2 regions of the Streptomyces sp. NBC_01216 genome follow, and region 1 is predicted to be linked to the other one. Evidence: riboswitches for the same ligand, from Rfam matches in the RefSeq annotation. Region 1 holds a riboswitch; the other holds the start of a gene.
The links. Region 1 has a riboswitch for glycine ahead of gcvT (glycine cleavage system aminomethyltransferase GcvT). Riboswitches for the same ligand answer to the same signal wherever they lie in the genome.
Positions count from the first base shown of each region.

Region 2: linked by a shared signal. The riboswitch ahead of gcvP (aminomethyl-transferring glycine dehydrogenase) and the one ahead of gcvT (glycine cleavage system aminomethyltransferase GcvT) in region 1 are both predicted to bind glycine.

Region 1 is NZ_CP108677.1:2,017,807-2,021,209, forward strand. It holds gene OG393_RS08460 (enhanced serine sensitivity protein SseB) at 1-673, opposite strand, end outside; gene OG393_RS08465 (AAA family ATPase) at 875-1,546, opposite strand; glycine riboswitch at 1,690-1,801, shown strand; gene gcvT (glycine cleavage system aminomethyltransferase GcvT) at 1,973-3,109, shown strand; gene gcvH (glycine cleavage system protein GcvH) at 3,210-3,403, shown strand, end outside.
Region 2 is NZ_CP108677.1:6,303,971-6,307,373, forward strand. It holds gene OG393_RS28360 (DNA polymerase IV) at 1-1,020, shown strand, start outside; gene OG393_RS28365 (PRC-barrel domain-containing protein) at 1,005-1,421, opposite strand; glycine riboswitch at 1,485-1,583, shown strand; gene gcvP (aminomethyl-transferring glycine dehydrogenase) at 1,768-3,403, shown strand, end outside.

The DNA.
Region 1 (3,403 bases):
CGAGGTCCAGCAGGATGAGATTGACCGGCCAGGCCACCTCGACCCGGCCCAGTGCGCGGCCGAGCGCGTCCAGGGGCGCGTTGCGGTCGACGCCCTCCTGGGCGACGAGCTGGACGCCGACGAAGAGGGCCGGTTCGGTGCCCTCGACGCTGGCCAGGGCACGGCGGGCGGTGACGACGACTCCGGTGGCCTCGAACTCGGCGGCGGCGACGGAGAGGAAGTCGACCGGGTCGTCCTGCCAGTCGGGTTCGAAGAGCCGGACCCGGCCGCCGGTCGCGGGCCCGTCCAGCACGGTACGGCCGACCCGGCACAATTCGGCCACGGCCGGCGCGGGCAGCGGAGCGCCGACGGTGCCGCCGGGGTTCACGGCGATGCCGAGCTGCGGGGGCAGGCCGCGGGCGAAGTCCCGGGCGGGGGCGACCGTGAAGGACATGTGGCTGCCGACGCAGGCGAGGAACTGCTGCTCGGAACTGAACACGGGGACGTACGGGAAACCGTCGATCTCCATGGTGGGCAGGTCGAGCTCGGTGCTGTCGGGGCCGCCGCCGTTGGGCAGCGGCACCCAGACGGAACTCCGTCCGAGTACCTCGACGAGCCGGCCCCCGGCCGCGGGGTTGCCCAGCGAGGCGGCCAGCACCTCTTCGAGCTCGTTGCCCGGCCACGTAACGTCCACGGTTCTCGGTTCCCCTTCTCGCACGCTGTCGTCACGCGCCCTCGGGGCAGAACCCTAACGCTGCCCTGGCGCCACCGTGGCCAGATACGCACGGAGTATGCCGGTCCGTGACGTCCGGCACGGCCGTCCGCTCGGCCCTGCAACCCCCACTGGGCCCCCCGTCGACCGCCTTCCGCCTCCTCGTGCGCGGCGCCTCGGTGGTCAGCCGGCGTCACGGAAGTCGATCCTGCGCAGGGCGCCGGCCGCGTCACGGTCGAGGAGGGTCGCCGAGGCGCAGCCCCGGGGCAGGCGGCCGGACTCCACGGCACGCAGCAGGCGGCCGATGGCGCGGCGGTGCCGGGCGAAGGCGTAGCCGGAGACCCCGCGGCCCCGCTCGCGCTGTCCCTCGCGGGCCGCCTCGGGGGTGACGTCGAGCATCACCAGGTGCAGGGCGCGGCCCCGCCGGCGCGCCTCCCGGGCGAGCCAGGCCCGCACCCAGGTCTGGGTACCGCAGTCGTGGACGATGACGCTGCGGCCGGAGCGCAGGTCGCGACGGAGCCCGGCGTAGTGGGCGATCCGTACCAGCGGCCGGTAGACGGCGTAGGGCAGGAGCCGCGGGACGCGGGCCTCCCAGCGTTCCCGGGCGTTCTGCGAGTCGACGCCCCGGCCCTCTGCCGCGCGTGCCATCAGGGTCGACTTGCCGCTGCCGGGCAGCCCGGATACCACCACCACGTCGCCGGTGGTGAAGGTCAGGACCCGGGGCCCGCGACCCTCGCGTTCGCGGAGGTCACGCAGCAGGGGCACGGCCGCGGTGGCCTTGCGGGTCCTGGCCCTGGCCCGGCCGCCCGGCAGTCCCGCCTCGGCCGCGTAGGCACCGGTCCGCTGGAACGTCATCGCTTCTCCCCCCGTCGGGCCCCTGCGAAGGGCCTCGCCTCAAGAAGTGTAAAGAGACGGTAATGCGGCACAAGCGATTTGCCGATCAGATCCCGCGTGCAATGATGTGCGCGCCAAGCGCACACAACCTCATACCGGCCGCTCGAATCCGCGCGGGAGAGTCCTGGACAGGCTGTAGCACTGCTGTAGCAGTCCGGGCGCCGAAGGAGCAAGACCCTCCCTTGAATCTCTCAGGCCCCGTACCGCGTGGATGAGGCAGATCTGAAAAGCGAACCGCCCCGGCAGCCCCGGTGCGGTTCCACCCAAGGTGCAAACCGGGGATGCCCTCGGTGAACCTCTCAGGTTCCATGACAGATGGGGAGGATCGTCCTCATCCGTCATGCACGTCGTGCCCTGCACGCCCTCCTGGGACTTGGGAGCCACCCCATGAGCAACACCCCCCGCCTGACCGCCCTCGATGCCGTGCATCGTTCGCTGGGCGCGACCATGACCGACTTCGCCGGCTGGGACATGCCGCTGCGCTACGCCAGCGAGCGCGACGAGCACAACGCCGTCCGCACCAGGGCCGGCCTCTTCGACCTCTCCCACATGGGCGAGATCACGGTGACCGGCCCGCAGGCCGTCGAGCTGCTCGACCACGCGCTGGTCGGCAACATCTCGACCGTGGGTCCCGGCCGTGCCCGCTACACGATGATCTGCCGGGAGGACGGCGGCATCCTCGACGACCTGATCGTGTACCGGCTGCAGGAGCGGGAGGCACCGGCCGAGTACCTGGTCGTCGCCAACGCCTCCAACGCCCAGACCGTCCTCGACGCCCTCACGGAGCGCGCGGCCGGCTTCGACGCCGAGGTGCGCGACGACCGTGACGCGTACGCCCTGATCGCCGTCCAGGGCCCGGAGTCCCCCGGCATCCTGAAGTCGCTCACCGACGCCGACCTGGACGGTCTGAAGTACTACGCCGGCCTGCCCGGCACGGTCGCCGGGGTCCCCGCCCTGATCGCCCGGACGGGCTACACCGGCGAGGACGGCTTCGAGCTGTTCCTGAAGCCCGAGCACGCCGAGGGCGTGTGGAAGGCGCTGACCGAGGCGGGCGCCCCGGTCGGCCTGATCCCGTGCGGGCTGTCCTGCCGTGACACGCTGCGTCTGGAGGCGGGCATGCCGCTGTACGGGCACGAGCTGACCACCGCGCTCACCCCCTTCGACGCCGGTCTCGGCCGAGTCGTGAAGTTCGAGAAGACGACGAACGGCGGTGCCTTCGTCGGTCGCGAGGCGCTGGAGGCCGCCGCCGAGCGCGCCGCCGGCAGCCCGCCGCGCAAGCTGGTCGGCCTGATCGCCGAGGGCCGCCGGGTCCCGCGGGCGGGCATGCCGGTCGTCGCCGACGGCGTGGTCGTCGGCGAGGTCACCTCGGGGGCCCCGTCCCCGACCCTCGGAAAGCCGATCGCCATGGCCTACGTGGACGCGGCGCACGCCGAGGCCGGCACCCAGGGTGTAGGTGTGGACATCCGCGGCACCCACGAGCCGTACGAGGTCGTCGCCCTGCCGTTCTACAAGCGCCGGAAGTGACGTTTCCCCGGGCCGTCGGCGCCCGGGTCCGTCTCGGCTCGCGTCTCACGTGGCAAGACCCACGTTCATCAGCACTCCCCCGATCCAGGAGAATCAGGTCATGAGCAACCCCCAGCAGCTGCGTTACACCAAGGAGCACGAGTGGCTGTCGGACGTCGAGGACGGCGTCGCGACGGTCGGCATCACGGAGTTCGCCGCCAACGCGCTCGGTGACGTCGTCTACGCCCAGCTTCCCGAGGTCGGCGACACGGTCACCGCGGGCGAGACCTGCGGCGAGCTGGAGTCGACGAAGTC
Region 2 (3,403 bases), 4.3 Mb from region 1:
ATGCTTGCGAAGATCGCCTCGGAGGAGGCGAAGCCCGACGGGCTCGTGCTCATCGAGCCGGGGACGGAACGCGAGCTGCTCGGACCGAAGTCGGTGCGGATCCTGCCGGGGGTCGGCCCGGCGACGGGGGAGCACCTGCGGAGGGCGGGGATGACGGCCGTGTCCGACCTCGCGGAGGCGGGCGAGGACGAGCTGGTACGCCTGCTCGGGCGAGCGCACGGGACCTCGCTGTACCGGATGGCGCAGGGACATGACGACCGGCCCGTCGTGGCGGAGAGGGACGCGAAGTCGGTCTCCGTGGAGGACACCTTCGACGTCGACCTGCACGATCGGGTACGCATCCGGACCGAGGTCGAGCGGCTGGCCGAGCGGTGTGTGGGCCGGCTGCGCGGCTCCGGCCACTCCGGGCGGACGATCGTGCTCAAGGTGCGGCGCTACGACTTCTCCACGCTGACCCGGTCGGAGACCCTGCGCGGCCCGACGGACGACCCGATGGTGGTCCGGGAGGCGGCGGGGCGTCTGCTGGAGGCGGTGGACACCACGGGCGGGGTGCGACTGCTCGGCGTCGGGGTGAGCGGCCTCGCCGACTACACGCAGGAGGACCTCTTCGCCCAGGCCGAGGCCCGTGCGGACGAGGCGGGTCCGGCCGGCACCGGCCGGGAGGCGGCGGACGGGCCGGCGACGGAACGGGAGTCGCCCGCGGCCGGGCCGGAACCCTCGGCCGCGGCGCCTGACTGGGCCCCCGGGCTCGACGTACGGCATGCCGCCCACGGGGCCGGCTGGGTGCAGGGCAGCGGCGTCGGACGGGTCACCGTGCGCTTCGAGGAGCCCGGCTCGGCTCCGGGCCGGGTCCGCACCTTCCCCGTCGACGATCCCGATCTGGAACCGGCCGATCCACTCCCGTTGGTGGCCGGCGGGCCCACAGGGTGGGAGCGGCGGACCGGCACGGTGCCGGGGGAGGCCGGAGACATCCCACGGCCAGACGCGTCCTCGGACGGCGTGGGTCAGGAATCGCCCTGACCCGCCAGGCGGCCGAAGTCGCGGTCCGGTGGCGGGGGCGGCAGCACGATGTCGTAGTGGCGATAGAGCTGGAGTTCCTGCTCGGGGGAGAGGTGCCTGCCCACGCCGAAGTCCGGGGCGTCCTTGATGAGCGACCGCTCGAAGGGGATGTGCAGGCCGTCGTCGACCAGTTCGCTGGGCTCCAGAGGGACGAACGCGTCCCGGCTGAACAGGCCCGTGCGGACAGCCGCCCATTCGGGGACCCCGGTCGCGTCGTCCAGGTACACCTCGTCCACCGTCCCGATCTTGTGCCCGTCGCGGTCGAACGCCTTGCGGCCGATCAGGCTGCGCGGATCGATGTCGGTCTGCACGGTCCCTCCAACGGGTCGCAACTGCTCTACAAGGACTACGAAAGTGCACATCTGGGATGTCGGCCACTTGAGCGACAGGGAACGGAACCTCGCTGGTAGGCTGGCTGTGGCTGCTGACCCCGTGCGGGAGAGTCCTTCGGAGAAACCTTTCGGAGGCGCCGAAGGAGCAAATCCTCCCCGGAATCTCTCAGGCCCACGTACCGCACGGACGAGGTCACTCTGGAAAGCAGGGCGGTGGTCGCAGCGTGGACCGGCCGCTCTCACCGACGGTGAAAGCCGGCGTGCTCCTTCGGCATGCCGGTGAAACTCTCAGGTTGAGATGACAGAGGGGGAGGCCGTCCGGGCACCCACGCCGAGGTGCCCCTCGCAGGTCGTGACGACCAGGAGGCCTCCGTACATGACCGCCAACCGCATTCCGCTCTCCGTGCTCGAACAGGGCATCCCGTTCGAGCAGCGGCACATCGGGCCCGACGCCGAAGCCCGCGCCAAGATGCTCGCGCAGGTCGGCTACGGCTCCCTCGACGAGCTGACCGACGCCGCGGTGCCGGACGTGATCAAGAACACCCAGGCGCTCGCCCTGCCCGCCGCCCGCACCGAGGCCGAGGTGCTCGCCGAGCTGCGCACCCTCGCCGACCGCAACCAGGTTCTGGCCCCGATGATCGGTCTGGGCTACTACGGCACCTTCACGCCGCCGGTGATCCTCCGGAACGTGATGGAGAACCCCGCCTGGTACACCGCGTACACGCCGTACCAGCCGGAGATCTCGCAGGGCCGCCTGGAGGCGCTGCTCAACTTCCAGACCATGGTCGCCGACCTGACCGGTCTGCCCACCTCCGGCGCCTCCCTCCTCGACGAGGGCACCGCCGCCGCCGAGGCGATGGCCCTGTCGCGCCGGGTCGGCAAGGTCAAGAACGGCGTCTACCTGATCGACGCCGACGCACTCCCGCAGACGATCGCCGTCATCGAGACACGTGCGGAGCCGACCGGTGTCGAGGTCGTCGTCGCCGACCTGAGCGAGGGCATCCCCTCGGAGATCGCCGAGCGCGGCGTGTTCGGCGTGCTCCTGCAGTACCCCGGGGCCTCCGGCGCGGTGCGCGACATCAGGGCCGTCGTCGACCAGGCCCATGAGCTCGGCGCGGTCGTCACCGTCGCCGCCGACCTGCTCGCGCTCACCCTGCTCACCTCGCCCGGCGAGCTCGGCGCCGACATCGCCGTCGGTACCACCCAGCGCTTCGGCGTGCCCATGGGATTCGGCGGCCCGCACGCCGGCTACATGGCCGTCCAGGACAAGCACGCCCGGTCGCTGCCGGGCCGTCTCGTCGGCGTCTCCGTCGACGCCGACGGCAACCGCGCCTACCGCCTGGCCCTGCAGACCCGCGAGCAGCACATCCGCCGCGAGAAGGCGACCAGCAACATCTGCACCGCGCAGGTGCTGCTCGCCGTCATGGCCGGCATGTACGCCGTCTACCACGGCCCGGACGGCCTCAGGCAGATCGCGCGGCGCACCCACAGCTACGCCACGATCCTCGCCCAGGGCCTCAGGGACGGCGGGGTCGAGGTCGTCACCGACGCGTTCTTCGACACCGTGACCGTCCGGGTCCCCGGCAGGGCCGACGAGGTCCTGGCCGCCGCCCGCGCGGCGGGGGTCAACCTCCACCGGGTCGACGCCGGACAGGTCTCGATCTCCTGCGACGAGACCACCGGCCGCGCCCAGCTCGCCGCCGTCTGGTCCGCCTTCGGCGTCGAGGCCGACATCGAGGCGCTGGACGCCGCTGTCGAGGACACCCTGCCCGCCGGCCTGCTGCGCTCCGACGCGTACCTGACCCACCCGGTCTTCCACGCCCACCGCTCCGAGACGTCGATGCTGCGCTACCTGCGCAAGCTCGCCGACCGCGACTACGCGCTCGACCGCGGCATGATCCCGCTCGGCTCCTGCACCATGAAGCTGAACGCGACCACCGAGATGGAGCCCGTGACCTGGCCCGAATTCGGCCAGATCCATCCCTTCGCCCCGGTGGAGCAGGCGCAGGGCT